3 regions of the Kitasatospora sp. NPDC087314 genome follow, and region 2 is predicted to be linked to each of the others. Evidence: riboswitches for the same ligand, from Rfam matches in the RefSeq annotation. Region 2 holds a riboswitch; each other region holds the start of a gene.
The links. Region 2 has a riboswitch for thiamine pyrophosphate ahead of thiC (phosphomethylpyrimidine synthase ThiC). Riboswitches for the same ligand answer to the same signal wherever they lie in the genome.
Positions count from the first base shown of each region.

Region 1: linked by a shared signal. The riboswitch ahead of thiO (glycine oxidase ThiO) and the one ahead of thiC (phosphomethylpyrimidine synthase ThiC) in region 2 are both predicted to bind thiamine pyrophosphate.
Region 3: linked by a shared signal. The riboswitch ahead of ACIO5E_RS07225 (purine-cytosine permease family protein) and the one ahead of thiC (phosphomethylpyrimidine synthase ThiC) in region 2 are both predicted to bind thiamine pyrophosphate.

Region 1 is NZ_JBIUYE010000001.1:476,194-481,936, reverse strand. Features, by position in the region: gene ACIO5E_RS02195 (polyprenyl synthetase family protein) at 1-741, shown strand, start outside; gene thiE (thiamine phosphate synthase) at 785-1,435, opposite strand; gene ACIO5E_RS02185 (Rv2175c family DNA-binding protein) at 1,435-1,800, opposite strand; gene ACIO5E_RS02180 (NAD(P)/FAD-dependent oxidoreductase) at 1,870-3,075, opposite strand; TPP riboswitch at 3,160-3,272, shown strand; gene thiO (glycine oxidase ThiO) at 3,276-4,451, shown strand; gene thiS (sulfur carrier protein ThiS) at 4,448-4,657, shown strand; gene ACIO5E_RS02165 (thiazole synthase) at 4,660-5,457, shown strand; gene pknB (Stk1 family PASTA domain-containing Ser/Thr kinase) at 5,567-5,743, shown strand, end outside.
Region 2 is NZ_JBIUYE010000003.1:410,208-415,950, reverse strand. Features, by position in the region: gene ACIO5E_RS08365 (histidine kinase) at 1-778, opposite strand, end outside; gene ACIO5E_RS08360 (serine hydrolase domain-containing protein) at 1,114-2,220, shown strand; gene thiC (phosphomethylpyrimidine synthase ThiC) at 2,397-4,208, opposite strand; TPP riboswitch at 4,203-4,337, opposite strand; gene ACIO5E_RS08350 (DUF5326 family protein) at 4,491-4,691, opposite strand; gene tenA (thiaminase II) at 5,060-5,728, opposite strand.
Region 3 is NZ_JBIUYE010000003.1:148,169-153,911, reverse strand. Features, by position in the region: gene ACIO5E_RS07225 (purine-cytosine permease family protein) at 30-1,460, opposite strand; TPP riboswitch at 1,453-1,600, opposite strand; gene ACIO5E_RS07220 (S1C family serine protease) at 1,848-3,740, shown strand; tRNA gene ACIO5E_RS07215 (tRNA-Ser) at 3,804-3,891, shown strand; gene ACIO5E_RS07210 (MerR family transcriptional regulator) at 4,009-4,836, shown strand; gene ACIO5E_RS07205 (FAD-binding oxidoreductase) at 5,028-5,743, shown strand, end outside.

The DNA of each region.
Region 1 (5,743 bases), on a different contig from region 2:
CACCGGGACAGCGGCTGGCGCGGCGACCGCGAGCAGTACGGCGCCTCGGCGGCGGTGCTGCTCGGCGACCTGCTGCTGATCTGGTGCGACGAGCTGTTCCTGCGCTCGGGCCTGGAGCCGACCGCGGTGCTGGCCGCCAAGCCGGTGTTCGACCTGATGCGCACCGAGGTCATGGTCGGCCAGTACCTGGACGTGCTGGAGCCGGTGGCCGGCGACTCGGCGGACGAGGGCGCGCTGGAGCGGGCGCAGACGGTGCTGCACTACAAGTCGGCGAAGTACACGATCGAGCGACCGCTGCAGGTCGGCGCGCTGCTGGCCGGGGCCGGCCCGGAGCTGGTGGCGGCGTTCGGGGCGTTCGGGCTGCCGCTGGGCGAGGCCTTCCAGCTGCGGGACGACCTGCTCGGTGTCTTCGGGGATCCGGCGGTCACCGGCAAGCCGGCCGGGGACGACCTGCGCGAGGGCAAGCGCACCCTGCTGGTGGCGCACGCGATGCGGGGGCTGTCGGCCGCCGACGCCCGGTACCTGGACGAGCGGCTCGGCGCCCCGGACCTGGCGCCCGAGGAGGTCGCCGGGCTGCGCGCCCTGGTGGCCCGCAGCGGGGCGCCCGAGCGGGTGGAGCACCGGATCGACGAGCTGATGCGGCAGTCACTGGCCGCACTGGAGGCGGCGCCGCTCGTCGACGGGCGCGCCCGCGCGGTGCTGCTGGCGCTGGCCGAGGCCGCCACCGTCCGCAAGTACTGAGAAATCCGCCAGTACCGGGGACGGCGGCGGCCCGCGCGACGGGTCAGGTCGAACGCACCCGCCGGGACAGCTCGGCGGCGGCGGCCTGCGGGTCGTCGGCGGCGGTGATGGCGCGGACCACGACGATCCGGCGGGCTCCCGCGGCCAGCACCTCGTCGAGGTTGCCGAGGTCGATGCCGCCGATGGCGAACCACGGCCGGTCGGTGCTCTGCTTCGCCGCGTACGAGACCAGGCCGAGGCCCGGCGCCGGGCGGCCCGGCTTGGTCGGGGTCGGCCAGACCGGGCCGGTGCAGAAGTAGTCCACGCCGGGCTCGGCGACCGCCGCGTCCACCTCGGACTCGGCGTGGCAGGACCGCCCGATCAGCACCTCGTCGCCCAGGATCGCCCGGGCGGCCGGCACCGGCAGGTCGTCCTGCCCGAGGTGCAGCACGTCCGGCCGGGCCGCGTGCGCGACGTCGGCGCGGTCGTTGACGGCCAGCAGCTTGCCGTGGCGGCGGCAGGCGTCCGCGAAGACCTCCAGGGCCGCCAGCTCCTGCTTGGCCTCCAGACCCTTGTCACGGAGCTGGACGATGTCCACCCCGCCGGCCAGCGCCGCGTCCAGGAACTCGGCGAGGTCGCCCTGCGCGCGGCGGGCGTCGGTGCACAGGTACAGCCGGGCGTCGGCCAGCCGGGCGCGCGGAGAGTCCACCGCCATCAGATCAGCATCGCCTGGGCGCGGCGCTTGACCTCGGTGCCGCGGTTCTCGCGCAGCGCCTGGATCGGGCTGCCGGGCAGCGACGGGTCCTCGGTGAACAGCCACTCCAGGATCTCGACGTCGCTGTACCCGCAGTCCCGCAGGACGGTCAGGGTGCCGGACAGGTGCTTGACCAGCCCGGGACCGTCGATGAACGCCGCGGGCACCTGCAGCGACTTGTTCGGGCCCCGCCGGACGGCGATCAGGCCGCCGTTGCGCACCAGGTCGCGGACCTCGGTGACGCGGACGCCCCACTGCTCCGAGATGTCGGGCAGGTACATCCACTCGGGGACCAGGGCTTCAATCTTGCTTTCGATCTCACTCACGCCACCAGACTGCCACCTCGGGGGGCCGCCGCGCACCAGAGGCCCCGCCAGGGCGCCGTCAGGGCCCCGTCAAGCGGTGGCCGACTTCAGCGGCACCGCCGGGTCGGCCGCCCGGGCCGGGTCCAGCGCGGTGCCGCGCTCGATCAGCCGGCGGCCCTGGGTGAGGTCGCGCGGCCGGTCGACGGCCAGCAGCGCGCTCGGCACCCCGTCGCGCAGCCAGAGCACCGTCCAGGAGGCGTCCTGCGGGCTGCCGCGCCACAGCAGTTCGTCGCCCTCGGCGTGCCGCCCGGCGTACTGGACCATTCGCCCGAACTGCTCCGACCAGAAGTACGGCACCGGGTCGTACGGCGGCGCGTCCGCGCCGAGCACGGCGGCGGCCGCGGCCTCGCCGGACTGCAGCGCGTGGTCCCAGTGCTGGACGGCCAGCCGGGCGCCGGCGCGGGCGGACGGGTAGCTGACGCAGTCGCCGGCCGCGAAGACGCCGGGCAGGCCCGTCCGCAGCCGCTCGTCCACCAGGACCGCGCCGGTCTCGTCCAGTTCGACGCCGGAGCCGGCCAGCCAACCCGTCGCGGGCCGGGCGCCGACGCCGACCACCACCTCGTCGGCGGGCAGGTGCGAGCCGTCCGCCAGCAGCACCGCGCCGGGCTCGACGGCGGCCACGCCGACCCCGCAGCGCAGGTCGACGCCGGCCTCGGCGTACCAGGCGGCCATCGCCGAGCCGACCTCGGTCGGCAGCGCGCCGGGGACGGGCGCCGGGCCCGCCTCGACCACGGTCACCTCACAGCCCGCGGCGCGCGCCGCGGTGGACACCTCGGCGCCGATCCAGCCCGCGCCGACCAGTACCAGCCGCAGGCCGGGCCGCAGCAGGGCGCGCAGCGCCAGCGCGTCGTCCAGGGTGTGCAGCAGGTGCGCGCGCTCGGCGCCGGGCAGGGCGCGCGGGGTGGCGCCGGTGGCGATCACCAGCGCGCCGTACGGGAGGTCGCCGTCGTCGGTGTGCAGCACGCCGGGGGTGAGGCCGGTGGCGCGGCGGCCGGTGAGCACCTCGATGCCGAGGTGCGGGTAGTCGATGTCCAGGGTGGTGGCGTCGGCCTTGCCGAGCAGCACGTCCTTGGACAGCGGCGGCCGGTCGTACGGCGCGTGCGGCTCCTCGCCGACCAGCGTGATCCGCCCCGGCCAGCCGCCCTGCCGCAGCTTCAGGGCGCACTGTGCCCCGGCCAGCCCGGCCCCGACGACGACCACCCGATCCGTTCCGCTCAGCTCTGCCACGCCCGTCACTGTACTCAGCGGTCCCGGGCGCCCCACCGGCCCGTCCACCCTTCGTACGGGCCTTCGGCCGGGCCGACCCCGGCGTTATGGTGGGGACACCATCACGGGAGCCCGGCGTACCGGGCTGAGAGGCGGGCTGGCACGGCCCGCGACCGTCCGAACCTGATCCGGGTCATACCGGCGAAGGGAGAAGAGCAGCTTTGTCACGCTTGCCCGAAAGCACCCGCGCCGACGTGCTGGTGATCGGCGGGGGCGTCATCGGCCTCGCCGTCGCCTGGCGCGCCGCGCAGCGCGGGCTGAAGAGGATCCTGGTGGTCGACCCCTCCCCCGGCGGCGGGGCGGCCGGGGTCGCGGCCGGGATGCTCGCCCCGGTCACCGAGCTGCAGTACGGCGAGGAGCCGCTGCTGCGCCTCGGCATGGCCTCCAACCAGCGCTACGGGGACTTCGCCGCCGAGCTCACCGAGGCGAGCGGCGGCCTGGACACCGGGTACCGCCGGTGCGGCACGATCGCGGTCGCGCTGGACTCCGACGACCGCGAGGAACTGCGCGAACTGCACGCCTTCCACCAGCGGCTCGGCCTGGACTCGGCCTGGCTGACCGGCCGGGAGGCCCGCAAGCTGGAGCCGATGCTCGCCCCCGGCGTGCGTGGCGGCCTGTACGCCGCGGACGACCACCAGGTGGATCCCCGCCGCTTGCTGACCGCCCTGCTGGCCGCCGGCGAACGCGCCGGGGTCGTGATCCACCGCGCCGAGGCCGTCGGGCTGCTGGTCGAGAACGGCCGCGCGGTCGGCGCCCGCCTCGGCACGCAGGAGACCCTGACCGCCGAGCAGGTGGTGCTCGCGGCCGGCCCGCACAGCCACCGGTTGCCCGGGCTGCCCGAGGGCGTGCTGCCGGCGATCCGCCCGGTGAAGGGGCAGATCCTGCGGCTGCGGATCCCCGGGGCGTACCGGCCGTTCCTGTCCCGCAACGTCCGCGCGGTGGTGCGCGGCCAACACCTGTACCTGGTGCCCCGGGAGAACGGCGAGCTGGTGATCGGCGCGACCACCGAGGAACAGGGCTACGACACCACGGTCACCGCCGGCGGGGTGTACGAACTGCTGCGCGACGCCCACGAGTTGGTCCCGGGCATCACCGAACTCCCGCTGGTGGAGACCTCGGCGGGGCTGCGGCCCGGCTCGCCGAACAACGCCCCGCTGCTGGGCCCGACCGCACTGCCCGGGCTGGTCGCCGCCACCGGCCACTACCGCAACGGCGTGCTGCTCACCCCGGTGACCGCCGACCTGCTCGCCGAGTACCTGGCGACCGGCGAACTTCCCGACCTGGCAACGCCGTTCACGCCCACCAGGTTCTCCCCCGACCGCTCCACCACGAAGGCCTCCGCATGACCGAGATCGCACTGACCGTCAACGGCGAGCCCCGCCGGGTGTCCGCCACGACCACCCTCGCGGAGGTGGTGGCCAGCCTCAGCGCCGCCCACAGCGGTGTCGCCGCCGCACTCAACGAGACCGTGGTGCCCCGCGGTTCGTGGCCCGACACGGAACTCTCGGCGGGCGACCGGATCGAGATCCTCACCGCCGTCCAGGGAGGCTGACCATGGCCGACGACCAACTCACCATCGCCGGAACGTCGTTCGGATCCCGACTGATCATGGGCACCGGCGGCGCGCCCAGCCTGGAGATCCTGGAACGGGCGCTGCTGGCCTCCGGCACCGAGCTGACCACCGTGGCGATGCGCCGGGTCGACACCGGCACCCAGGGCTCCGTCCTGGACGTGCTGACCCGCAACGGCATCCGGGTACTGCCCAACACGGCCGGCTGCTTCACCGCCGGCGAGGCCGTGCTGACCGCCCGGCTGGCCCGCGAGGCGCTCGGCACCGACTGGGTGAAGCTGGAGGTGATCGCCGACGAGCGGACCCTCCTGCCGGACCCGATCGAGCTGCTGGACGCCGCCGAGACCCTGGTCGACGACGGCTTCACGGTGCTGCCCTACACCAACGACGACCCGGTGCTGGCCCGCAAGCTGGAGGACGTCGGCTGCGCGGCGATCATGCCGCTGGGCTCGCCGATCGGCTCCGGCCTGGGCATCCGCAACCCGCACAACTTCCAGCTGATCGTGGAGGGCGCGAGCGTCCCGGTGATCCTGGACGCGGGCGCCGGCACCGCCTCGGACGTCGCCCTGGCGATGGAGCTGGGCTGCGCGGCGGTGATGCTCGCCTCCGCGGTGACCCGGGCCCAGGACCCGGTGCTGATGGCCGAGGCGATGCGGCACGCCGCCGAGGCGGGCCGGCTCGCGCACCGGGCCGGCCGCATCCCGCGCCGCTTCCATGCCGAGGCCTCCTCGGCGATGGCCGGCCGGGCGAGCCTGGACACCCGCGAGCACCCGGCGTTCTGACGCCGCGGGAGCCGCGTGTCCCGTGTCACAAGCCGGGCACGGCCGGGCCCGGGGACGGTGTCCTCCGGGTCCGGCGGGTGAGCGCGGCACTAGACTCCCCCGGGTGGACATGGCATTGCACGACCCGCTGATCGGTACCCTGCTCGACGGCCGGTACCGGGTCGAGCAGCGCATCGCGACCGGCGGGATGTCCACCGTCTACAAGGGCACCGACACCCGGCTGGACCGGGTCGTCGCGCTCAAGGTGATGCACCCCGCGCTGGCCGGGGACGACGGTTTCACCGCC
Region 2 (5,743 bases):
CGGCGGGTATCGCGCCGAGATTGCCGATGTCGAGGGTGGTGTCGATCGCCGATCGGGCCCCCAGTGCGGCCAGCGCCCCGGCGAGGCCGCGATCGGCGAGGATCGGCGGGTAGATCGTCCGGATCACCGCACGAAGCTCCGCCATGGCCTCCTCGGTACTCTCATGCGCTTCCTCCAAGAGTCTGGCCACCGTCTGGGGGTCCTCGCTCAGCACCTCACGGGCCACGCCCAGCCGCATCGCGATGGCCACCAGCCGGGCCTGGGTGCCGTCGTGCAGGTCACGTTCGATCCGGCGGAGTTCCGCGCCGTGCGCCTTCATGGCGTCGGCCCGCGTCTCGGCCAGCGTCTCCACGCGCCGCGCCAATCTCTCGGTGGCCGAGGGGGACAGCAACACACCACAGATCCGGGCGTGTAGGCGCGCCAGCGGTGGAACCAACCAGTAGGTCAGGGCCGCGAAGACGACGGCTTGTGCGGTCCCCAGGGTCAATGCCGTGCCCCACCCGGACAGTGGAGCACCGGCGGCGAAGCCGCCCGCGCGGGTGCCGGCGGGCAAGGCCCACCACAAGGGCACCGTGACGGCTGTGGCTACCGCGTTGCCCGCGCACAGCGCCACGACGACCCCGAACGCCAGACTGGTCATGATGTGTGTGCACAACCACGCGAGAACGCGCCAGGTACCGCAACGGACGGGATCGGAACGCGGGCAGAGCAGCAGCCGGTCAGCGCGGCGACGATGCCAGGACGCCCAGGCGCGAGTCGCCGTCGGGACGATGAGCACGGGCAACGCGAACAGGGCGACCACAGCGGTCGACAGGCTTCCCAGGAGATAACCCAGACCGCGCCACATCGCCGAAAACCCTCTGGTTTCTTGGTGATTCACTCACACGAGTCTGAGTTATCGTCACCTATCCCGACACTACAGCCCACTACCCCTTTTTCACACTGGTGAGCGGTAGCGCCTGCGCACCTCAGCCAGACCTAGGGTCAACGCCCATGACAAGTTCACCGACTCGTCCACCACGGCGGCGCGGCCGATCCATCGGACGGAGCCTGGCGCTGGCCGCTGTCGTGGCTGGAACCCTTTCCGCCTGTGCACCCGGCGAGCGGGCCGCCGTGCCACATGACGACCAAACCCAGCTCCAGCGCGACGCGGACGCGATCACCGCGGTCGGCGTGACGGGAGTGCAGTCCCTCCTGGTCACCTCGGACAACCGGTACCTGACCGTCACCAGCGGCGCCGCCGACCTGACAGCCGGCCAGCCGGTCCCCCGGGATGGTTACTTCCGGATAGCCAGCGTCACCAAGACGTTCGTGGCCACAGTGACCCTGCAACTCGCCGGCGACCGCAGGCTCTCCCTGGATGACCCGGTCGAGCGCTGGTTGCCCGGCCTGGTGTCCGGAAACGGTAACGACGGTCGCGCGATCACCATTCGCCAACTGCTCCAGCACACCAGCGGTATCCACGACGACTACCCGGACTACACCTCGGCGGAAGACTTCCGCCAGCACCGGTACGACACCTACACACCCGAGCAGACCGTCGCCCGGGCGATGTTCCACCGCCCGGACTTCCAGCCCGGCGCGGGCTGGAGCTACAGCAACACCGGCTACGTCCTGCTCGGCATGATCATCGAGCGGGTCACCGGGCACCCCTGGCATGAGGAGGTAATGGACCGGATCGTCCGGCCGCTCGGCCTCGATCACACCTTCTGGCCGGGTACCTCACCCACACTGCCCCAGCCACATGCCGAGACCTATCAGAGGTTCAAGGCCGGCGAGCCGCTCGTGGACGTCACCGAGCAGGTCGGCCAGGGCACCAACGGGGAGGCCGGGCTCGTCTCCACCACCGCCGATCTCGACCGATTCTTCCGTGCCCTGCTCGGCGGCCGGCTCCTGCCGCCGGCGCAGCTGACGCTGATGGAACAGACCGTCCCGGTCAGCAAGGAATTCGAGCAGCTCATGCCGGGCGCCCGTGACGGGTTGGGACTCTTCTCACGCCCGCTGTCCTGCGGCGGGGTGTACTGGGGCCACGAGGGCGGCGATTCCGGCTGGATCACCGCCGACGGCGTCACCGCCGACGGCCAGCGCAGCGTCACCGTCTCACTGTCGGGTGTCCAAGCCGATTCCGCGGACGACGTCCTACGCGTGGAACAGGCCGAGAGCAGGCTGGTCGACGACGCTCTGTGCACGACTCCGAACGCCGACCATCAGCGACGATGAGGTCCTCCGCACGGCGCGGGTGCGGGGGGAGGGGGCAACTTCCGGGGCCACCCACATCACCCTTGATGACCGTCTCCGCCGAAATCCGAACAACATCAACGCCGTGCGGCCCAGCGACAGCAGAGCGCCGCCCCGAGAAGCGTAGAGCTCTCAGGGCGGCACTCGGGTGTGGTGTGTCAGTCCGCCATCGGCAGGTAGACCTTGTTCCCCTGAGCCTTGAACTCCTCGGACATGGCCTTCATGCCCTCGACAGCGGCCTCGTCGTACTCCGGCGAGGCCTCGCCGCCGCCGAACTTCTCATTGATGGATTTGCTGATCTTCATCGAGCAGAACTTCGGGCCGCACATGGAGCAGAAGTGGGCCGTCTTGGCGGGTTCGGCGGGGAGGGTCTCGTCGTGGAAGGCGCGGGCGGTCTCCGGGTCGAGGGCCAGGTTGAACTGGTCCTCCCAGCGGAACTCGAAGCGGGCGTCGGACAGGGCGTCGTCCCAGGCCTGGGCGCCGGGGTGGCCCTTGGCGAGGTCGGCGGCGTGGGCGGCGATCTTGTAGGTGATCACGCCGGTCTTGACGTCGTCGCGGTTGGGCAGGCCCAGGTGCTCCTTGGGCGTGACGTAGCAGAGCATCGCGGTGCCCCACCAGGCGATCATGGCGGCGCCGATGCCCGAGGTGATGTGGTCGTAGCCGGGGGCGACGTCGGTGGTGAGCGGGCCGAGGGTGTAGAACGGCGCCTCGTCGCAGATCTCCTTCTGGAGATCCATGTTCTCCTTGATCTTGTTCATCGGGACGTGGCCCGGGCCCTCGATCATCACCTGGACGTCGCGCTCGCGGGCGATCCGGCCGAGCTCGCCGAGGGTCTGCAGTTCGGCGAACTGCGCCTCGTCGTTGGCGTCCGCGATGGAGCCAGGACGCAGGCCGTCGCCGAGCGAGAAGGTGACGTCGTAGCTCGCGAGGATGTCGCAGAGCTCCTCGAAGTTCGTGTAGAGGAAGTTCTCCTGGTGGTGCGCCAGGCACCAGGCGGCCATGATCGAGCCGCCGCGCGAGACGATGCCGGTCTTGCGGCGGGCGGTCAGCGGGACGTACCGCAGCAGGACGCCGGCATGGACGGTCATGTAGTCGACGCCCTGTTCGCACTGCTCGACGATGGTGTCCCGGTACACCTCCCAGCTCAGCTCCTCGGCCTTGCCGTCGACCTTCTCCAGGGCCTGGTAGAGCGGCACGGTGCCGATCGGCACGGGGGAGTTGCGCAGGATCCACTCGCGGGTGGTGTGGATGTTGCGGCCGGTGGAGAGGTCCATGACGGTGTCGGCGCCCCAGCGGGTGGCCCAGGTCATCTTCTCCACCTCCTCCTCGATCGAGGAGGTGACGGCGGAGTTGCCGATGTTGGCGTTGATCTTCACCAGGAAGTTGGTGCCGATGACGGCCGGCTCCACCTCGGGGTGGTTCACGTTGACCGGGATGACGGCCCGTCCGCGGGCCACCTCGGCCCGCACGTACTCGGGGGCGAGGCCCTCCCGCAGCGCCACGAACTCCATCTCGGGGGTGACCACGCCCCGCTTGGCGTAGGCGAGTTGGGTGACGGCGGCACCACCGCGGCCGCGCAGCGGACGGCGCGGGCGGCCGGGGAACACCGCGTCCAGGTTGCGCAGGTTTCCGCCGCGCGGCGAGGTGTGCTTGATCCCGTCGTCCTCGGGGCGCGCCTCGCGGCCGTCGTACTCCTCGACGTCGCCGCGCTGGCGGATCCAGGCGTCGCGCAGGGCGGGCAGGCCGCGCCGCACGTCGGGCTCGTAGGCCTGGTCGGTGTACGGGCCGGAGGTGTCGTACAGCGGGACGGTCCGGCCGTTGGTGAGCTGCACCTCGCGGTACGGGACCCGCAGGTCGGGCCGGGACCCCTCGCGGTAGGCCTTGCGCCAGGCCGGGGTCGGGTAGCCGGTGCCCGCGCTGGTGACGGCGCTGTTCCGGGCAGACTGCGGCTGTGCTTCGAACGTGGTCATCTGACCTCTACTCCCTACGCCGGCATTACCCGGTCAGGTTCCTGCGGTCGACGCAGCCGTCGGTCCGTCCGTCGACGTCCCGGTCAGCGCCCTCTCAGCCCGGTGCTCCGAGCTCCCGCGTCCACAGGCGGTGTTGCCTGCACACGACGCCCAACACGGTAGCGAGCCGATCGCCGCAGGTCCAGAGGGGGTCCACGGAGGGGATCCGGCAGCCGGTGGCAGCACGCCGAAACGCCCGAGGCCCGGCGCCCCGTCGCGGGGTGCCGGGCCTCGGGCGTTCCCTCAGCCCTTGGCGGCCTTCTTCACCAGGACCACCACGGCGGCCGCGATACCGACGACCACCAGCACCTTGATCACTATGCTCAGCAGCGCACCGACGACACCGAAGACGAATCCCACGATGTTCCAGAGCAGCACCAGGACCAGCACCGGGATGACGATGTTGCGCACCCAGGCGGGCAGCGACTTCCAGAGCTCAGCCATGTCCGTTCCTTCTCTCCCCGTGGGGTCGGCTGCCGTCCGGTGCCGCATCCCGCTTGCTTCGGTACTTCGATCGTACGGGGACGCCAGTGCCGTAACGAGGCCCGACGGCCCGGAGAGAACCCCTAGATCACCCCGACCCGGGCCCCGGGGAAAGACCCCGCCCGGACCTCCGGGAAGGCCCCCGGGAAATCCTCGGAGCGACCTGAGAACCGGGCCGGCCCCACGCGTCCAGGAGATGTCGGACTCTCCGGAACTGCCCCTGCACCACGGCTACTTGGGGGATTCAGCCACGCCTGACCGCACCGTCACCACCCCCGAGGCCCCGACCCTGACCGTCCCGGCCCCGGGCCCACCCGGCCATGAGCTGGTCAGACCGGCCAGCGCTCCCCGCGCCAGGCCGCGTCCCAGAACATCCACTCGTAGCGCGAGGTGGTCGTGAAGTGCTCGACGACCCGACGCCGTTCGGCCGGGGAGATCTCCTCACCGAGCCGGTCGGTGAGTGCCAGTACCCGGCGGACGACGGACTGGAAGGCCTCGTCGCCGTAGGTGGCGATCCACTTGGCGTACAGCGGGTCGGGGGAGCCCTGGGCGAGCAGCGCCTCGCCGACCCGGGCGTAGATCCAGTAGCAGGGCAGCACCGCGCCGACGGCCTCGGCGAAGGAGCCGCCGTAGACGGTGGCCAGCAGGTAACTGGTGTAGGCGCGGGTGGTGGGCAGCACCGGCTCGGCGGCGGCCTGTTCGGCGCTGCCGCCGAAGGCGGTCAGGAACTCGGCGTGCATGCCCTGCTCGGCGGCCAGCGCGCCGACCGCGTCGTCGGCGAAGGCCCGCACGTCCTCCTCGCCGGGCGCCTTGGCGGCGCAGACGGCGAGCGCGCGGGCGTAGTCGCGCAGGTAGTGCGAGTCCTGGACGACGAAGTGGCGGAAGGCCGCGCGCGGCAGGGTGCCGTCGGTGAGGCCGCCGATGAAGGGGTGGGCGAGGATCTCGGCGTACACCGGCTCGATGGCCGCCCAGAGTTCTTCCGTCAGGCTCTTGCTCATGCCCAGGACCCTAGA
Region 3 (5,743 bases), 260 kb from region 2:
CCTGCGGGGCCGTCTTCGGTGCCGTTCGCTCAGCTCCGCGCCGTCCGGCGGGCCAGCGCGGTGAGCGCCCAGGTGGCCAGGGCCGGCACCAGGAAGGCGAACAGCGAGGCGGACGTCCACTCCTGCGGGGTGAAGTGCAGGGCGTGCTGGACGGAGGTCCAGAAGTCCGTCCACCAGCCGGCCACCGGGGTCGGCGCGATGAACTGGTAGACCGCGAAGCCCAGCACCCACGGCAGCACCATCAGCGGGCGCGACGGCGCGTCGGCGGAGAGGTTCCAGCCGTGCCGGCCGGCGCCGAAGAAGTAGTCCACCGCCAGCACCGCCAGCAGCGGCACGAAGACCGAGCCGATCAGGCCGAGGAAGTTGGTGTAGGTGTCGGTGAACTCGTCGATCTGCAGCGCCAGCACGGTGATCAGCAGCCCGATCCCGCCGGTCAGCACCCGGCGGTCCACCTTCGGCAGCAGGTTCTGCACCGACATCGCCGTCGAGTACACGTTGGCGAAGGACTGGTCGGTCTCGCGCAGCACCAGCACCAGCAGGAACAGCCAGCCGGCCCAGACGCCGAGGAAGGAGTCGAAGATCCGGTTCGGGTCGCCGTCGGACTGCAGCAGGGCCATCAGGCCGAGCACGTAGCACCAGACCTGGGCGATCGTGTAGCCGGAGAAGCTGCCCCAGAACGCCGAGCGCGGGGTGCGCGAGTGCCGGGTGTAGTCGGCGGCGAGCGGGACGAAGGAGATCGACACCGCGATCATCGCGTCGGTGGCGCCCAGGAAGCCGTGCCAGTTGCCGGCGCCCGGGTCGGGCACCCCCTGGCGACCCAGCTGGACGGTGAAGTACACCATCGCGACGGCGACGGCACCGGCCACGAAGCGGCGCAGCACCGCGATCGAGCCCAGCGGCCAGATGGTCAGCGCGGTGGTCAGCGCGCCCGCCAGGACCACGAACAGCCAGCGGTAGCCGTCCGTGTGGGCGACGGTCTGCGCGCCCGCCGCGATCGTCAGCAGCTCGAACACGCCCCAGCCGACGCACTGGACGATGTTCAGCACCGTCGGGACGTACGACAGCCGGGTACCGAACAGCCCGCGCAGGTTCGCCATCGCGGGCGCGCCGGTGCGGGCCCCGATCAGCGCGGCCACACCGAGCATCGCGGTGCCGACCACGGTGCCGGCCACGATCGCGGTCACCGCGGCGGCCAGCGACAGCTCGCTGCCCTTGGCGCCGAGCACGGTGGCGGCGGTGGAGAAGCCGATCAGGCTGACGCCCAGGTTCATCCAGAGCGCGAAGTGGTCCCGGAAGCGCAGCGTGCGCGGCGGCTCGGTGTCCAGCACGAGCGGTGCCTCGGTACGCTCCGGGCGGTCCAGGACGGCGGTCGCCGCTCCGGCGGGGGCGCCCGTGGACGGATCGGGGAAACCCTTGGACGCGGACGCGTCCGAAGAAGAGGATGGCGAAGCAGGCGGCATGGCCGATACTCCCTACGCCGGCATTACCCGGACAGGTTCCGGCGGTCTGCGCCCCCTCGACGGTCCGCCCACGATCCCGTGGCGTACGGTCGACCAGCGCACTCTCAGCCTGGAAGGTCCAAGCTCCCGCGTGTCAGTTAGAGCGCCAGGCTAACCGGCAGCGGGGTGAACGCCAAGGCCACGGGGTGTGCGGTCCGCATCGCGGGACGTCCGACGGAGGTGGGGGAGCCTCCGACCGTCGGTGTCGGCCGTCGGCGCTGGTCGGCGGCGTTGACTGTCGGTGCCGGCTAAGGATTCTTATGAGTTCTTCAGAGGGGTCCTTACGGCAATCGAATCGACAGTGCGAAAAACTATGGTCCTTGGTTCTGCCAGCTATGGAGGTCGTCCGTGAGCACCGAGCGCGAGGTTGGGCCCACCGGGCCGCAGGGGGAGCAGCCCTCGGGCGGCCAGGCGGCGGCTGTTCCCGCTTCCGACGGCTCCGCCGCGGGCGGGCACCAGCCGACGATGGCCTTCGGCAGGGTCCCCGAGCCGGGAGCGGCCCCGTCGCAGGCGCCCGCCCCGGCCGAGGCCGAGGCGGCGCCGGCGGACGGCGGGCACCAGTCGACCATGGCGTTCAGCCGGGTGCCCGAGCCCGAGGCCGCGCCGGCCGGCGACGTACCGGTTGAGGCTGTGCCGGCCGAGGGTGTGCCGGCCCAGGGCGGGCACCGGCCCACCGTGGCCTTCGGCAAGGTCCCCGCGCCGGAGGCGGCCCCGCAGGCCGCCCCCGCCGCCGAGGCACCCGCCGTCCCCGTCGACCCCGCCACCGGCTACATCGACGCGCCGCCGCCGGTCCTGCCGCCCGCCCCGCCGGCCGCGCCCGCCGCCGAGAGCCCGGCCCTGCCGCCGGTCGCCAACCCGTACGCCACCCCGGCCCACGGCGTCCCCGCCGCCGGCGCGCAGGACCCGTACGGCACCCCGGCCGCCCCCGCACCGCACGACCCGTACGGCACCCCCGCCGCGCACCCCGCTCCCGCGCACCACCCGTTCGGCGCCGGCCAGCCGCTCGGCGGCTGGGGCGCCGCCCACGACGCCACCGGCGGCGGCCCGGGCTACCCCGGCGGCCCGGCCGGTCCGCTCGGCTACCCGGCCGACTACCCCGGCGGCCCCGGCGGCCCGCGCAAGAAGCGCGGCGGCCTGGTCGCCCTGATCGCCGCCGTCGCGCTGGTCGCCGGTGTGGCCGGCGGTGCGCTCGGCGTGGCCGTCGCGGACCGCAACGACAGCAGCACCAGCGCCGACGACCACCGCAGCACCACCATCCAGGCCAGCAACACCCAGAAGAACGAGCCCGCCCCCGGCTCGATCGCCGGCATCGCGCAGAAGGCGCTGCCCAGCGTCGTCACCATCAAGGCGCAGGGCAACGGCGAGTCGGGTACCGGTACCGGCTTCGTCTTCGACACCGAGGGCCACATCCTCACCAACAACCACGTGGTCGCGCCGACCCTCAACGGCGGCAAACTGACCGTCAAGTTCGCCGACGGGACGTCCTACAACGCCTCGGTGCTGGGCCACGCCGAGGGCTACGACGTCGCCGTGGTCAAGATCGACAACCCGCCGAAGAGCAAGCTGGCCCCGCTTCCGCTGGCCGACTCCGACAAGGTCAACGTCGGCGACGCCACCGTCGCGATCGGCGCGCCGTACGGCCTGGAGTCCACCGTCACCAGCGGCATCGTCAGCGCCAAGGACCGTCCGGTCGCCTCCGGCGACGACACCGGCGGCCAGTCCTCGTACATGAACGCCCTGCAGACCGACGCCTCGATCAACCCCGGCAACTCCGGCGGCCCGCTGCTCGACTCCAGCGGCGCGGTGATCGGCATCAACTCGGCGATCCAGTCCAACGCCTCCGCCAACGGCCGGGCCGGCAGCATCGGCCTCGGCTTCGCCATCCCGATCAACCAGGCCAAGTGGGTCGCCGACACCCTGATCAAGACCGGCAAGCCGGTCTACGCCAAGCTCGACGTGCTGCGCAACGACGACTACAAGGGCGACGGCGCGCAGATCCAGACCCGCGACATCCAGGGCCAGCCGGCCGTCACCCCCGGCGGAGCCGCCGACAAGGCCGGCCTCAAGCCGGGCGACGTCATCACCAAGCTCGGCGGTGTGCCGATCGACAACGGCCCCGCCCTGGTCAGCCGGATCTGGACGCACAAGCCCGGCGAGACCGTCGACGTCGAGTACACCCGCAACGGTCAGCAGTTCACCACCAAGGTCACCCTCGGCCAGCGGGACGGCGACAACGGCTGATCCCCACCCGCGCGAAACGGTGTGCGCCGAACCCCGCCGAACCCGTTAGGCTGGCCCCCGCCTGGAGAGCTGCCCGAGCGGCCTAAGGGAACAGTCTTGAAAACTGTCGTGGCGTGACCCGTCACCGTGGGTTCGAATCCCACGCTCTCCGCTGGTAGGGGAACCACCTGCTCAGGGCGGGTGCCGAGATCGATCGGCACCCGCCCTCGGTGTTTGCGGCGGGCGGGGTTGACCCTGACACGGTGGTAGGGGGTGGAGTGGGGGCACCATGTTGAACATCGGAGACTTCGCCAGCCACGGCCGGGTGTCGGTGCGGATGCTGCGCCACTACGACGCGATCGGGCTGCTGCGGCCCGCCCGGGTGGACCCGGTCAGCGGGTACCGCTCCTACGAGGCGGCCCAACTCGCCCGGCTCAACCGGGTGATCGCGCTCAAGGAGCTCGGCTTCACGCTGCACCAGGTGCGGGCCGTGCTGGACGAGCAGGTGGACGCGGCCGAACTGCGCGGGATGCTGCGGCTGCGGCGGGCCCAACTCGCCGAGGCGATCGCGGCGGACGCGCAGCGGCTGGCCCGGGTGGAGGCGAGGCTCCGGACGATCGAGAGCGAGGGGACCATGTCCGCACACGACGTCGTGGTGAAGCGGGTGCCGTCCGTCCGGGTGGCCGAACTGACCGGTGTGGCCGCGAGTTACCAGCCCGAGGACATCGGGCCGGTGATCGGCCCGCTGTTCGCGCAGCTGTGCGGGCGGCTGGCCGAGGCCGGGATCGCCGAGACCGGCCCGTCCGTCGCCCGGTACGAGGAGGTGCCGGAGGGTGACGGCACGGTGCTGATCCGGGTGGCCGTCCCGGTCGGGCCGTCGGTGGAGCCGGGTCGGCACGACTTCGAGGTGCTCGACCTGCCGCCGATCGAGCAGGCGGCGACGATCGTGCACCGCGGCTCGATGGACGAGGCCGTGGGGAGCTTCCAGGAGCTGGCCCGCTTCATCGACGCGAACGGCTACCGCTCGGCCGGCTACGCCCGGGAGCTCTACCTGGAGTGCCCGGACGACCCGGCGGGGTGGGTCACCGAGTTCCAGGAGCCGGTGGTCCGCCGGTAGTGCTGCCGACGCTGCTCCGTGCGCTCGCCACCGGCCTCGCCGGCCTGGTGGCCCCGGTCGCCCCCGCGCCGCGGCGGGCCTGACCGGGGGCGGCGGGGCCACCGCCGCCCCGCCGCCGGGGCCCACTTGCCCGGCCCCCGGCGGGCGGGCAGAGTGCGGTGGAGGCGGCGGGGCGGCGAGTGGAGGCGGCGATGAGTGACCTGACGGACCGACTGGCGCAGGGTCTTCCGGCCGGGTCGGTGGTGGTGGATCCGGACGTGACCGAGGCCTACCGTCATGACATGGCCGGGTTCTGCGCGGCCGGTACGCCCGCGGTGGTGGTGTTCCCGGAGACGGTCGAGCAGGTGCAGCACGTGCTGCGCACCGCCACCGGGCTGCGGGTGCCGGTGGTGCCGCAGGGTGCGCGGACCGGGCTGTCGGGGGCGGCGAACGCCGTGGACGGCTGCATCGTGCTGTCGACGGCGAAGCTGAACCGGATCCTGGAGCTCGATCCGGTGAACCGGATCGCGGTGGTCGAGCCGGGTGTGGTGAACGCCGAACTCTCCCGCGCTGCCGAGGAATTGGGTCTGTCCTACCCGCCGGACCCGTCCAGCTGGGAGTCCTGCACGATCGGCGGCAACATCGGCACCGGCGCGGGCGGGCTGTGCTGCGTGAAGTACGGCGTCACCAGCGAGTACGTGCTCGGCCTGGACGTGGTGCTGGCGGACGGACGGCTGCTGTCCACCGGCCGCCGGACGGCCAAGGGCGTGGCCGGGTACGACCTGACCCGGCTGCTGGTCGGCTCGGAGGGCACGCTCGGCGTGGTGGTCCGGGCGGTGCTCGCGCTGCGGCCCGCGCCGGCGCCGCAGCTGGCGCTGGCGGCGGAGTTCCCGAGCGCGGACGCGGCCGGTGCGGCCGTCTGCGAGGT